2 regions of the Cytobacillus sp. genome follow, and region 2 is predicted to be linked to the other one. Evidence: predicted binding sites of a transcription regulator. Region 2 holds the regulator's gene; the other holds the start of a gene.
What was found. Region 2 encodes LexA, which represses DNA repair genes until DNA is damaged. Its sites were predicted from a motif close to CGAACATATGTTCG; they were not measured.
Positions count from the first base shown of each region.

Region 1: the regulator LexA is predicted to act here: its motif matches at 1,729-1,742, upstream of ACEQ1T_RS20095 (YolD-like family protein).

Region 1 covers NZ_CAXQGS010000117.1:2,709-10,350, forward strand. The annotation lists gene ACEQ1T_RS20090 (FUSC family protein) at 1-1,585, opposite strand, end outside; gene ACEQ1T_RS20095 (YolD-like family protein) at 1,768-2,121, shown strand; gene ACEQ1T_RS20100 (tetratricopeptide repeat protein) at 2,211-2,702, shown strand; gene ACEQ1T_RS20105 (MEDS domain-containing protein) at 2,777-3,334, shown strand; gene ACEQ1T_RS20110 (GNAT family N-acetyltransferase) at 3,361-4,119, shown strand; gene ACEQ1T_RS20115 (YhbD family protein) at 4,318-4,941, shown strand; gene ACEQ1T_RS20120 (polymer-forming cytoskeletal protein) at 4,962-5,675, shown strand; ZMP/ZTP riboswitch at 5,950-6,028, shown strand; gene ACEQ1T_RS20125 (phosphoglycerate dehydrogenase) at 6,096-7,295, shown strand; gene ACEQ1T_RS20130 (sigma-70 family RNA polymerase sigma factor) at 7,481-7,642, shown strand, end outside.
Region 2 covers NZ_CAXQGS010000053.1:65,495-73,279, forward strand. The annotation lists partial or broken gene ACEQ1T_RS10000 (hypothetical protein) at 1-125, shown strand, start outside; gene ACEQ1T_RS10005 (CBO0543 family protein) at 173-664, shown strand; gene ACEQ1T_RS10010 (CBO0543 family protein) at 661-1,128, shown strand; gene ACEQ1T_RS10015 (CBO0543 family protein) at 2,327-2,887, shown strand; gene ACEQ1T_RS10020 (DUF4257 domain-containing protein) at 3,095-3,379, opposite strand; gene lexA (transcriptional repressor LexA) at 3,665-4,288, opposite strand; gene ACEQ1T_RS10030 (LysM peptidoglycan-binding domain-containing protein) at 4,445-4,777, shown strand; gene ACEQ1T_RS10035 (recombinase family protein) at 4,787-5,434, shown strand; gene ACEQ1T_RS10040 (DUF896 domain-containing protein) at 5,577-5,810, shown strand; gene tkt (transketolase) at 6,047-7,785, shown strand, end outside.

The sequences.
Region 1 (7,642 bases), on a different contig from region 2:
AAATAAATAAGGAAACTCCGAATGCAATGCCGGCACCGGCGATTGTATCGATAACCCTTGAACTGATAAGGGAAAATGTAATTCCACCCAGTAAAAGGTCATACATAAAAGCAACCAGCATCGTTATAAACATGCTCATTAACGTATAGGAGACCTCAAACAAATAAAAGGCGAAAAAAACTGCTGCAAAAATCAGCGCAATTTCCAGGACGGAATGGCCGCTGACAACTCTTGCAAGTGTAAATCCTATTACTGCTCCAATAATTGTTCCAACCGAACGCTGAAAACCCTTCGTATAAATGCGTCCGATCGATTCGGTTCCGAGCAAAACAATAAAAGCGGTTAAAAGAACCCAGTAAGGCTGGTCAGGCGAAAGAATCTGGCCGGCAATGATGGAAATGATTGCAGCAGTCAATGCCTGAAAAGCTTTTTTAGTGGAAGGCTTGATGCCCTTATCTTCTTCAGATGGTTCATCTTCATTTTCGACTTCAGCTGCCTCATCGGATGATTTAATCTCATTGTCTTTCACTTTATGAAGTGCCTGCTGTATGGTTATGCCGCCCTCGATTACATGGTTCGCAATGGACTCGATTCGCCTGATCAAAAACAGCCATCCAGCAGGTTTGTCTTCCCGGCTGAACAAATCAATAATAAGCAGGCGAAGGGCCTGTACAGCAAGCTCTGCTTCACGCAGATTTTGTTCTTCATATTGCTGGGCAAGAACTTCAGCATCGCGAAGAGAACGGGTTACCCAAACCAGGAGTTTTCTCAGCTCATCAATTTCAAGAGCATTCGCTTTTTTTAAGCTTCGAATTGAGTCTGTCAGTGTTTCAATCAGCATACCTGCATCAAATATATATAACCTCAGCTGAGTAGAGGTCAGCCCTGGCCATAATTTTTGAACATCTTCATCATTTACATACTCTGAAACCATTACTGCGTATTCCCTGAGCTTCAGCACGTTTCTCCGCAATTCCTCCCGCTGCTGGGGAGTCATTTCCTTGGCTTTCATCCCCTCAATTAACAGGTTGAACGTAAAATTGCTTTGGAAATGAAAGGAGCGAATGCTTCTTTTCAGGTTTTTCGCGGTGTCCTGAAACAGGATGAAATTGAACAGGAAAGCATACGCGACCCCTATCCAGATGCCGAAGTAAAAGGATGGAAGCTGACTGCCTGATAACTTTAGGATAGATGAAAAATAAAGTGTCATGAATGCAATCATGCATAGAGAAAAATACCGTACGCCAAAGCGGGTTAAATAAAAGCTTAAGAATATTAACAGCACCATTGCAATATCGACAAAGACCGTGCTTCCCGCCAATAGTGAACCAATCGATACCCCCGCCATGGCAGAAATTCCAAGCAGGCCAGTTGTGAGCATCTTACCTTTTTTAGAGTCATCCATCACAATCATGATGCCAAGCATGCCAGCCATTCCGGACACGATCGCCGGAGTGAGAGCGGCTTTAGCACCAGCGCCGGCCAATTGCATGATAAGCAAAGTCGTAAAGACTGAAGCCATTAAACTTAAAGTGGCCCGTCCAGCTTTTTGAAATCGGATAAGCCCGGGATCGGATGCAAGCAATCGACCGAGCCACCGGTGTTTTATAGGGAGCTGCTTCATTGTTTCACCAATCTTTTTAGAGAGTTAAAGATTATTTTACCACTCGTACTTTTATTATCCAAATGAACCAGCTTGAGTTTTTTATGCTTTACTGGTTTAAATACAGAACAAATGTTCTATAATAGAGGATGGAGGGATTTACTATGCCGCTAAAAGACAGAGGGAAAATAAAATGGCTGCCAGCCCATTTCATGCCGGAACACCGGGCGATGTTAAGAAAATTGGAAACTGAACAAATGGCACAAAACAAGCCGCTTATTGATGAATATGAATTGGAGGATTATGAAAACAAAATTCACTATGCAATGGAATTTGCCTTTTTTCTAAAAGTAAAGGTTTGGCGTGGTGGATTTTTCTGCGAATACACAGGGAGGGTAAACAGGCTGGATAGCATCAGCAGAAAAATTTATCTGGAAATGGAAGATGGGTTTCTTGAGAAGGTCATGTTTGACGAAATCACTGAGGTTGAAGTGAAAGAACGGTGCAGAGAGTCATAATTCAATTTTTGCAGAAAAGTTGAAGCCTTACCAACCATTATTTTCAATTTTTAGATATAATAGAAAGAAAGCGCTGATCGGAGGTACATATGAGCACGGACTTAGAAAAAGCGATAGTACTTCGCAATCTCGGAAAATACAAAGATTCCAACCTTCTGCTTATAAAATTGGCTGAACAGTATCCCTTAAACCCAGTTATTCATTATCAGTGCGGCTGGAGTTTTGACGTTTTAGGGGAGGAATCGAAGGCTGTTTCTTATTATGAAAGAGCGATCGAACTTGGGCTTCCTGAATCAGATCTGCAAGGTGCTATTTTGGGTCTTGGGAGCACATACCGGACACTTGGGGAATATGAAAAGTCAAAGATGGTGTTCGAAAAAGGGATCTCCCAGTTTCCGGCTAATCGTGCAATCCAGGTGTTTTATTCCATGACGCTCCATAATTTAGGCCAGCATAGGCAGGCCATGGAGCTGCTCCTAAAGTGTGTGGCCGAAACCTCTGATGACCCAGAAGTTTTGCAATATAAAAAAGCGATTACCTTTTATGCAGACAAACTTGATGAAATATTTGATAAAGATTAGAAAACGGATATTCCAAAATACATGATATGAAGGTGGATAGATAAAACATCTTTGAATTATAAGGGGTAATTTTAATGAATGAATGGTTAATCGATTTAATGGATAATCTTAAAAGGTCAAATGGCGGCCATATCCTTTATCAATTCGATCAAAGAGACTGCTATCTTCAAAATGCAGTCTCTTATATATCTGCAGGCGCCAAAAGCGGCTGCCATGTTTTATTTGTGGAGAACGACCGTAATTTCCTTCAGATTGATAAAGAGATAAGAAAGCTGTTAAACAAAGAGGAATTAAAGAGAGTCCACTTCGCGAATAACTTTGATTTTTATTATTCGAACGGGGATTTTAATCCTGAAACAGTGTTGAATTTTTTTCTCAAAAACATACATCCTTATTTGGAAAGCGGTACAAAGATTTTTACATGGGGCCTGGTTGAATGGGGAAACGTGAAGGACTATATTCCGTTAGTGGAAGCGTATGAAAAGAAAATTGACAAGGTCATTTCTGAACAGGGTCTGATTTCCCTGTGTGCTTATGATAACAGCATTACCCCTCTGGAATTAAAGAATAATTTAATGCGCTGCCATGATGTGCTAATTACAGATAAAGAATATAAATACTTGCAAAACTAAAGTGTTTGCTATTTTAGGAGATACCGATGGACAAGATCACTTTTCATGATATTTATAAACCGGGACACACGGTTCTGGAAAATGAACTATTTATTCACAACCATAATCCTGACATGCTCCTTCAGTATGACAGCAACTTTGTTGTTTTTAAAAGAATGCCTTCTGTTCAAGAGTTTGAGGAGGCACATCAATATTTAAGAGATTTTCATCAGAAATATGGCCAAAAGCATGTAAGGTTTTATTTTCCCGATGACGAGGAGCTTTCTGGAGAGCTTCTGGCTTTTTTTCAGAAAGATGAGGATTATACGGTTGGTTTCTTAGAGTTATTTGCCATCCATCCGGCTGATTTTCCTGATGTTCAGGAAAAGGAAGAAATCATAGTCGAAAATGTTAAGGATGAAACATGGAATGATTATCTGGAATTCCAGTATGAGCAGGATTCGGTATATGGGGGAAATTTCGCAGAGAAAAAGAAAGCTCAGCATCTTAGAAATTACAGCGATGAATGCATTCAGCAGGTTATTGCATACTATAAAGGGAAAGCTGCCGGATCTGTTGATGTCATTATCAAGGAACGAACAGCTGAAATTGATGGATTGATGGTCCATGAGGATTTTCAGAAAAAGGGCATCGGCAGCCGCCTGCAGAAAGCGGTGATGGATCAGATTAAGGATAAAACCATCATCCTTGTTGCAGATGGAGAAGATACTCCAAAGGAAATGTACCGCAGGCAAAATTATCAGTATCTTGGAAAGCAGTATAATCTGTTAAAAATATATGAATGAAGTGAAGCCTGGTTCTATAGAGAACCAGGTCTTTTTGTGTCAATAGAACATTGTTTTGTTGAGGGAAGAGCTTCCAGGATTGATTTCACGGTACAAAACGATAAATTTGTCGAAAAATATCAGAAAAAAATGAATAAAACAACATTTTAATGTAACAGTGTTATGTTACAATGGTAACATTAGAAAGGAGTCCTGGAATTGAGCGATGAATTAATTTCAAAAAAAGAAGTCCTTGATCTAACTGGGATTTCTTATGGGCAGCTTTATCGGTGGAAAAGGAAAAGCCTGATACCGGAGGATTGGTTTGTCAGAAAATCAACCTTTACAGGGCAGGAGACTTTTTTCCCAAAAGAGAAAATTCTGGAGCGGGTCGATAAAATACAAAAGATGAAGGATAGCCTTTCGCTGGATGAGCTGGCAGATGTGTTTTCTCTGAATGCTTCACATCTGAAGCTGACAAAGGAAAGTCTGATTGCTAAAGGGATAGCTTCTGAACCGGTTATGAATATCTTTCTCGAAACTCAGGGGGAGCTTAAAGAATTCAATTACCATGAGATTTTGAAGCTTTATATACTTTCCATCCTGCTTGAATCGGGAGATATCCATATAGAGGAAGGGAAAATGCTCCTTCAGTTATTGAACGATCATCAAAGTATCCTGCAGCAGCCAAAAGCTGTTATTTGCTTTATTCGCAAACTTGGAATGTCCAGCTGCCTGGTTTCGGTTAACGGGGAACAAGTCCTGCTTGAAAAAGGAACAAAAGTGGCAGCCACTTTATCGATAGAACATTGTGCAGAGGAATTAAAATCCAAATTGGCATAGGGGGAAAATTTGCTGTGAATATGAAAACGCTAGGGAACTTAATTATTAATGGAGTTGGATCGTCTAATGGAGGTTCATTTGAAAAGGTTGAATTAAATGGCAAGGGAACTGTAAACAGTGATATTGAATGCGAGAGATTCCTTTGTAACGGTACGGGCACTGTCCATGGAAACGTAAAAACCGAAAAAGGAGAGATCAGTGGTGCAGCAAAAATCCACGGATCTGTTAAAGCTGAATCCCTGATTATCAATGGCTCGGCTGCCATTTCTGAAGCCGTCAGCTGTCAAAAGCTTGAGGTCGCTGGGAAATCCTCTATTGGAGGCTCTGTAAAATGCGATGTAATCGATGTGAATGGAAAAGTATCTATTGAGGGAGACTGTGAAGCGGAAATCTTCAGTGCTGAAGGGACTTTTTCAGTAGAAGGTTTACTGAATGCAGAAACGATTGATATTAAGCTTTTTGGAGACAGTAAAGCGAAAGAGATTGGCGGCAGAAAAATTAAAGTGACACAGCATAGAGAGACCCTATTTAAATTAATCAAATCCATCTTTCCCTTGAAGCTGGAGGCAGATTTAATTGAAGGGGATGACATCGAACTCGAAGGCACAGCAGCTCTTGTCGTAAGAGGGAAAAATGTAAAAATCGGCAAAAATTGCGAAATTGGGCTTGTCGAGTATTCTGGCGAGTATGAATGTTCCCCAGAAGCAGCAGTTACAGAACTTCGCAGAATCTGATAAAGGAGAGAGGTGAAGGGAAACAGTTTATTGATAATTACTTTCGGATAGTCCAATTTTATTTCCAGATAAAATGCTTCATTTGCTAGAACAGAATACCAGCAATTAATATGCATACAGCTGAAAGGAAAATGTTATTCCAATTACTAACTTCAAAAGCATATGTACAAAATAAGAAAAATATACTGTAAAAAAATAAAAAATATTTTAATAATGTAAGCGCTTTAAAGGGTTGAAGTTTTCAGAAGACTTTGATAAGATTTAAAAAACCGAAAAGGCTATGTGTAACTGGCGAGACGCGGATCACCGCGAGGGAGCACATAGTGTCGAAGCCGTTCGCCTGGGCAGAGGTAAGGGATTCTACCCTTGCCTCTTTCTGTTTTAAAATCTGACAAAGTTAGTTGAAAAGGGGAGAATCCAGTGAGTACCATGACTTTAGACAGAGTAAAGACGATTAAAACGTTGAATGCGATTGCGCCAAGCGGTCTTGAGGTGTTTAACAAGGATCAATTTACAATCGATAATGAAAGCGGCAATCCGGATGCGATTGTCCTTCGCAGCTTCAATATGCATTCAATGGAATTGGGCGATCGATTAAAAGCAATTGCCCGCGCAGGCGCGGGTGTAAATAATATCCCGGTTGAGAAATGCACTGAGCAGGGCATTGTTGTTTTTAATACTCCTGGTGCCAATGCAAATGCAGTAAAAGAAATGGTGCTTACTTCCTTAATGGCGTCATCCCGCAATCTCTTTGCCGGCATCGCCTGGACCAAAACGCTGAAAGATGAAGGAGATCAAATTCCAAAGCTTGTAGAAGCAGGGAAAAAGCAATTTGTCGGAAAAGAAATTAAGGGGAAAACTCTCGGTGTAATCGGATTGGGAGCAATCGGGGCACTTGTGGCCAATGATGCACTTGAACTTGATATGGATGTTATAGGCTTTGATCCATTCATTTCAGTTGATACGGCCTGGAACTTGTCCCGCAATGTTCAGCGTGCCATGACCATTGAGCAGGTGTTTGCAGAATCCGACTATATCACTGTACATGTTCCATTAACCGATGATACAAGGGAAATGTTCAATGAAGATACATTCAGCATGATGAAGAATGGTGTTCATATTTTGAATTTCTCACGCGGAGAGCTTGTGAATGAATCAGATATGGCAGCAGCCCTTGAGAGCGGAAAAGTGGGCAAGTATATTACAGACTTCCCAAATGAAAATGTCCTGAAAATGAAAAACGCTGTGGCAATTCCGCACCTTGGCGCTTCAACAAAAGAATCTGAGGAAAACTGCGCTGTCATGGCAGCACGACAGGTGAAGCACTTCCTTGAAACAGGCAATGTTAAAAACTCAGTGAACTTCCCAAATGCTGCTCTTCCTTACACAGGCAAGCGGCGTGTCACTGCTTTTCATAAAAACATCCCAAATATGGTCGGCCAAATCACGCTTGCCATTTCAAGCTACCAGCTGAACATCGCAGACATGGTGAACCGCAGCCGCGGTGAATATGCGTATACCATGATCGATATCGATAATAAAGTCAATGGCGAAGTGGTCCCTGGACTGCTTGAACAGATCAATCAAATTGACGGCATTGTAACGTCACGAATTATATAAAACTGCAGCCTCAATTCCAATGGGATTGGGGCTTTTTTTTTGGATTGAAATCAAAAAAGGTATATGAGCAGGATAATATCAGCTATCCTTAGAATAAAATGATAATAAATTATAATTACCCCGTATCTTTTAGTTCTCTTATTCCGTTATAGAAGCAGAGATGTATTAAAGGAGTGAACAGGTTTATGAAGCAAGGGAAAGTTCAGGCTGAATCAAGGGATTTCTTAGAGCAGAAGGAAAGATGTATTGCAGATATCTATCCTTCACTGCAGCGTTATAGCCGGTTTCTTGCACAGAGCAGCTGGGATGGGGACGATCTTGCCCATGAGGCAATCATCCGCGCTTAT
Region 2 (7,785 bases):
GAAAATAACCTAGAGAGTGTTGTTTGTGTCGTTTGCCATAACATAGAACATGGACGAGACTTCAGGAATATAAGAAGCCAAACAAATGGCAGCATGATGAAAAGTGGTGGTATCGATTTATTTAATTATGTGAACAAATAGTATTAAATGGTTTCGATGAAAGGTGACTTAAATGAATCTTGAAAGATGGATTATATTGGGGATATTAATACTAAGTATCATGTGTCTCAAGATACTAGTACCGAGAGAAAAGGTTAGAGATGCGTGGGTTATCTTTTTTTTTCTACAAGTCATTACATGGCCAGCCGGTTTAATAGCAGTAGAAATGGGTTGGATTGAATATCCGATTCAATTGTATCCTAAGGCAAATTTATATAATAGGACTAGTTTTTCTTTTGAGTTCTTCTTATTCCCGGTAGTCGCCATTATTTTTAGTTTGTATTTTCCAAGGAATAAAAAATGGTTTGGCTCACTATTGTATTATGTTTTCTTTGCTGGATTTTTTACCTTCTTAGAAGTTGTATTAGAATCAAATACTGAACTGGTTGAGTATCATAAATGGAAATGGTATTGGACACTGGTAACAGTAATGATTTCTCTCTATATAAACGATAAATTTTATCGATGGTTTTCTAAAAGATTAATTTTGGTGGAGTTAAAATGAACAGAGAAGTTCTTATTTTAATATGTTCGTGGATTTTATCATTGTACTTGCTGTTTAGATATATTCCAATCGAAAGTAAAAGGTTAGCGTGGATAACCTTTATATTTGTTCAAGCAATAACATGGATACATGAATATATACAATTGGTATTTGGATTGGTTGAGTTTCCGTATAGAGAATTTAATAAAGCAACAAATATGAGCTTTTCATTACATTATATAGTTTATCCTGCAATTGCCGTGTTTTTTATACTTTTTTATCCAAATGAAAAAGGGACAAGAAGAACATTTTTGTACTACTTACTATTTTCAATGGGGATAACAACTTATTCTTATCTTCTCGAAAAATTTAGTTCATTGTATCACTATATTCACTGGAACTGGTTCATTGGTTTAATTACCAACGTGATTATTCTTTATCTTGTAAAGATATATATATTTTGGTTTAAAAAAGGTCTGGTGTAACCAGTTGTAATATCTAGGCTCCCCCAGGTCAAGAAATTTGGACTTTTTTTCAAAATGGGACACTGGGGAGATGGAACCTATTTTCCAGATTTATGAGCAATCATTAAATTTCTGGAGAAACATGTTTTAAGTCATGACGATTTTTTATCTCTGTATGTTCTTCCGTCAGAGTAATAATGCCAAACTTGTATAAAAGTAAACCTCTTGACACCATTGATGTTAAGAGGTCTATTTTTTGGACAAAAAAGATTTAGTTTTAGTTCTTGGCCGTCGTTGTAAAAAAGTTTTTCAGGACCATACAGTTAAGGCTTAGAGAATATTGTTGTTTAGTTCTGTTTTTTGACGAATATTAAAACAAGGCAGCGGGTGTTAATTGATAAAAAAGAATTATGAGTCAGGTAAATTGCAATAGACCGGCGGGCATAGGGATGAAAAAGATTAACATAATGAATATGGATATGACTAGTAATGTGACTAAACAGTATTGAGTCCAGCGTTTTCCGTTTTCTAATGATTTTCCATAAAGCCAAAGACCGGGCATGACAGTAATCATGCCAACTTGAGCTGCTATTCAATGCCAAAATAGATTTATATCAGCCGGTATAAAGCCAGAAACAATATTACCTAAAGCTAAGATAAGAATGAAAATTGTCGCTAGCCGGTTTAATCTTGTCTTCTCAAGGTTTTGTGAAAGGTGCAAAATACCAAATGAAAAGGTTAATCTGTTAATAATAAACAATACATTCATCCAGAAATGGTAAGGAGAACAAATCTCATGAGGTGCAATTGAATAGGTGTATTCCCTGCAAGAGGTAACGCCAAGGTCGCTCATTGCAAATGTTCTAAAAAACTGTACGGAGCTGTAGAAGTCAAAATGAAGATTGGTTCCATAAAAAAATACAAGCAAGTAGCAAACCAATATAAAATACCGAGCCATTTTGATATGCTCAGACGACTCACCATTTACAAAAGTGTTATACATGAATTATAAATCCAAAAAATGTTAAGAGGGATAGTCTTGGAGACTATATTTGAATAGGGCTAGAGGTTGATACAGGTGATATTGAAAATATTTTTAATAAACACAAGATAGAATTAGTTAATTACGTGATAAAGGGACCGAATAAGAATAAAAGATATAAAATTTGAAATATTAAGGATTAGACGCGAAGCAAGGAATGTAAAAGGTGGGTGAATCATGACATTCCAGGAAGGATTAATTCAACTTGATAAGGCGAATAAGATTATTACAGAAGCAAATAAATTGATTACCGAGGTGAATTTAAACACTTTCTTATTTACTTTAAGTTGGTGGGTAGCCTTAGCTATGTTACTTGTTCCTTGGGTTTTGTGGGCAATTTTTCGGAAAAAGGAGAGTTCAGCCCGGCTGTTATTTGCCGCTTTTATAACGATGATAATCTCTACAACCATTGATGGATTAGGTGTTGACTTTGGAAAATGGTCCTATCCCATTAAGGTTATTCCAATACCAACGATCAGCTACTCATTTCGATATGGAACTGTTCCAGTGGCTATAATGTTATTAATTCAATTTAAACCAAATATGAATGCGATAGTTAAGGCTGTATTATTCGGTGGGTTTGGTGCTTATGTAGGAATGCCTATTATGGCAATGCTGCACTTGTATAAAAAAATCGACTGGGCCTATACTTATTCCTTTTTTATATTAGTTTCACTTTATTTAATTGCCCATTGGTTCAGCAGAAGGAGCAGTTTTGAAAAAATAGTCGAAAAATAAAAAAGGCAGGATTTCTCCCAGCAGGTGGTGTGTTTTTTCACGTATGCGAGTGCATTCTTGGGAGGGCGGGCAGTACATGTTCTCGTACTAAGAAAATTTGAAATTCCCTGGCCACTTTAGCCGGGGAGTATTTTTAAAAAGGCAAATACAAAAACCCCGTTTACAGATGAACGAGGTTTTAACTAATTCGTATTTCTCTGCATCTCTCTATTCTTTATGTCTGATCTTTAAGAAATCGAGACATGTCAGCAGTGCATCTCCTCCAAACCCTGCAATCACCGCCAGGAGAACTACCTTTAAGGCAGAGTCAGGATCTGAAGATACGACCAAAAAAACAGCCGCTAAAGCCCCCATGATTACTTCTTCAAAGACCCCCAGATAGATGAACTTTTTTGTCCTTCTGGGTTTGACCATTTTGCCTTCTTTCCGAATATGTCCAACGACACCAACCAGCCCACCAATCAACAAAGCGAAGGTAATGTTCAAAAACATTTTTTCTTCACACTCCTAAAGTCGAGATTTTGGACAAGCGACCTTAGGTTGATTCTCGGTGTATTACCATTATATAGAAAGTGGCTATAAATTAATATGCATAAAAATACCGAATTTTCAGAACAATAAAATAGTCATACTTGACTGTAACTTTATGCCAAAAGAAAAAGTATCCGTTACTTTCGTATGATTTCGCTAATAGCATCAGGTAATAGGAACTGATAACCTTCTTAAAATTGGAAAAAATAAAAAGCAGGCAGAGGCTGCTTGCTTTTTATCACTCTATTAATGCATATGGCGGTATACACCTATAACCTTTCCAAGGATGGAAACATTTCGAAGGATGATAGGTTCCATTGTAGAGTTTTCCGGCTGAAGACGGATAAAGTCTTTTTCTTTAAAGAATCTCTTGACAGTTGCTTCGTCTTCCTCTGTCATGGCAACCACGATATCTCCATTATTGGCAGTGCTCTGCTGTTTGACGATGACATAGTCGCCATCAAGGATTCCGGCTTCAATCATACTTTCTCCCATGATTTCAAGCATGAATACATGCTCGTCAGCTGGTGCCATTCTTTCTGGAAGAGGGAAGTATTCTTCGACATTTTCAATGGCCGTTATCGGCTGACCTGCAGTTACTTTACCGACGATCGGAACATTAACTGCACTGACTTTAGGAATGTGAGAAGACTCGTCCAGGTCTAAAATTTCAATGGCGCGCGGTTTAGTAGGATCTCTGCGGATCAGCCCTTTGCTTTCAAGTCTGGCGAGATGGCCGTGAACTGTTGAGCTTGAAGCAAGGCCGACTGCTTCCCCGATTTCCCTTACAGAAGGCGGATAACCCCTCAATTTAACTTCTTCTTTTATAAACTCTAATATATCTTGCTGCCTTTTTGATAATTTCACCATCTTTACGCACCTCGTATGTTTTTGTTGTCTCAATTATAGCACCAATTACCATATGATACAAACATAAGTTCGAATTTTCATTGACACAAAACAAATGTTCGGTCTATAATAAAATCATCAAATGCGAACATATATTCTTTTCAGAGGTGGTATATCATGTTTAAAAAATTGTGGAAATCATATTCTTATGCTATTATTCTCTTCGTTTTAAGCCTGGCAGCATCGTTTATTATGCTCGTGCAAATAGAAACACCCGATACGGAAAAGTTTGTGAAAGTCACTGTTGCAGAAGGCGACTCTTTATGGAAAATTGCTGAGAATTTTTCGGCTGAACATTCGCTGTCTACAGATCAATTTATTAATTGGGTGGAACAAAATAATGAGATTGCGTCTGGAAGGATTTTTCCGGGCGATGAAATTGTAATTCCAGTAAAAGCTCTGGATGACGAGCCTTATAAAGAGCTTGCCAGTTCAGACCTTTATGAATAAGGAGAAGTTATGAAAGCTATTATTTACTGCAGGGTTAGTACAACAAAGGATACTCAGGAAACGTCCCTTTCAAGGCAGGAAGAAGAGCTGGTGATTCTGGCGAAAAAGCATAATTTTGAAGTGGTCAAGGTGATTCGCGAACAGGCCAGCGGATACGATCTTGAAAGAGACGGTATATTGGAGCTTTTAGACTTAATTAAAGAAAAGGATATCAAGGTTGTCCTCATTCAGGATGAAACCAGGCTTGGGCGGGGCAATGCAAAGATTGCAATACTCCATTGCATTTTAAAAGAAGAAGTCCAGCTATACAGCATTTCGAATAACGGCCAGCTCGAACTTTCGGAATCAGATTCGATGGTGCTGAACATTGTTGGAATGGTAGAGGAGTATCAGAGAAAGCTTCATAACATCAAAATCAGACGCGGCATGCAGCGGGCTATTGATAAAGGTTACCGGCCCGAGAAGAACTTAAGCAATCAGGGAGCAAATGGAGGCAGGGAAAGAATAGAGGTGCCGATAGAGGAAATTGTCAGGCTAAGGAAAAACGAATTAACATTTGCAGAGATTGCTGCAACGCTTAGGGGTTTTGGCTATAATATCTCAAAAGCAACTGTCCATAGAAGGTATAAAGAACATATTGAATTACTTCCTGAATAGAGCACTTTTCTTGTCAAAAGTGTTCTTTTTTAGTATGATGGCAGTTGAGTTTCAGTATTGTTCTATATTTGAAGCTATTGTATAATAAGAACTTCTATTTAGAATATTCAAAGGTAAACTTTTGATATAAAGGAGCTTTAATATGCTGCCAAAACAAAAACTTGCCCGAATTAATGCACTGGCAAAGAAGGCAAAGGAATCCGGATTAACAGAAGCAGAAGCGAAAGAGCAGACTTCTCTCCGCAAAGAGTATTTGGAGACTTTTCGCTCTGGCATGTTAAACACGCTTAAAGGTGTTACAATTGTTGACCCGAAAGGAAACGACGTTACTCCTAAAAAGCTGAAAGAATTCCAAAATAAAAACCGCCTTCACTAATATTATAAATGCAAGGGATACACAATGCTGTATTCCTTCTTTTAATAGAATGCGGAGAAGACTTTACGGATTTATTGCCGGATATCTCCGCTTTTTTACATATGCCGGGTCTATTTGTGTCAATATAGTAACAAACCGGCTTTTTTTGTCCTTTTCTGACCCTATTGGTTGTGAAAAAAAGGGACACCCGATAATATAAAAAGAGTAAAGAATTACTACTCGAAAGGATGTATTGAATGTTTAATCACACAGATGAACTATCCATCAGTTCCATTCGTACTTTATCAATCGACGCCATTGAAAAGGCGAATTCCGGCCATCCGGGCATGCCGATGGGTGCAGCGCCAATGGCTTATACACTTTGGACACGCTTCATGAACCATAACCCGAAAAATCCAGAATGGTTCAACCGTGACCGGTTCGTCCTTTCTGCAGGACATGGCTCGATGCTTCTATACAGCCTTCTTCATCTTTCCGGCTATGATGTTTCCATGAATGACATTAAAGAGTTCAGACAGTGGGGAAGCAAGACGCCTGGCCACCCTGAATACGGCCATACTCCAGGTGTTGATGCAACAACAGGCCCATTAGGTCAAGGTATTGCAATGGCTGTTGGTATGGCAATGGCAGAGCGCCACCTGGCTGCAACATACAACAAAGACAACTTCAATGTGGTTGATCACTATACATACAGCATCTGCGGTGACGGAGACCTTATGGAAGGCGTTTCGGCTGAAGCTGCTTCCCTTGCTGGCCACTTAAAGCTTGGAAGACTGGTTGTTCTATATGATTCAAATGATATCTCACTTGATGGTGACCTTGATAAATCTTTTTCTGAAAGTGTTGAACAGCGCTTCAAGTCATACGGCTGGCAGTATATCCGCGTAGAAGACGGCAATGATCTTCACGAAATCGCAAAAGCAATTGAAGAGGCGAAGCAGGATGAAAACCGGCCAACAATGATTGAAGTCAAAACAGTCATTGGCTACGGTTCTCCAAACAAATCAGGCAAATCTGATGTTCATGGTGCTCCGCTAGGTGCTGACGAATTGAAATTAACGAAAGAAGCCTATAAGTGGACTTTCGATGAAGATTTCCATGTTCCACAGGAAGTATATGATCACTTCAAGCAGCAGGTTGTGGAAAGCGGCTCTAAAAAGCAGCAGGAATGGGAAGACCTTTTTGCACAATACAAAGAAGCACATCCTGAGTTAGGAAAACAGCTGGAGCAGGCAATCAATGGCGAGCTTTCTGAAGGCTGGGATAAAGCCATCCCTGTTTATGAAGAAGGAAAGAGCCTTGCTAGCCGTGCTTCTTCCGGAGAAGTGCTAAATGCAATCGCACAAAACCTTCCTTCATTCTTTGGCGGATCTGCCGACCTTGCAGGCTCCAACAAAACAATGATCAAAGGTACAGGAGACTTTACGGCTGAGTCATTTGACGGCCGCAACATCTGGTTCGGTGTACGTGAATTTGCAATGGGTGCTGCATTGAATGGTATGGCTCTTCACGGCGGATTAAAAGTATTCGGCGGAACATTCTTCGTGTTCTCTGATTACCTGCGCCCGGCAATCCGTCTGGCTGCACTTATGAATCTGCCTGTTACGTATGTTTTCACACATGACAGTATCGCTGTCGGTGAAGACGGTCCTACACATGAGCCTGTAGAACAGCTTGCTGCATTGCGTGCAATGCCAAACCTTTCTGTTGTCCGCCCTGCTGACGGAAACGAAACAGCAGCTGCATGGAAAACAGCAATCGAATCAACAAACAAGCCAACTGCACTAGTATTGACCCGCCAAAACCTTCCTACATTAAAAGGAACGGATTCAGCAGCATACGAAGGCGTACAAAAAGGTGCTTATGTTGTTTCACCAGCTTCCAACAGCAGCGCGGATGTATTATTGCTTGCTGCAGGATCTGAGGTAAGCCTGGCTGTTGAAGCACAAAAAGCGCTTGAAGGCGAAGGCATCCA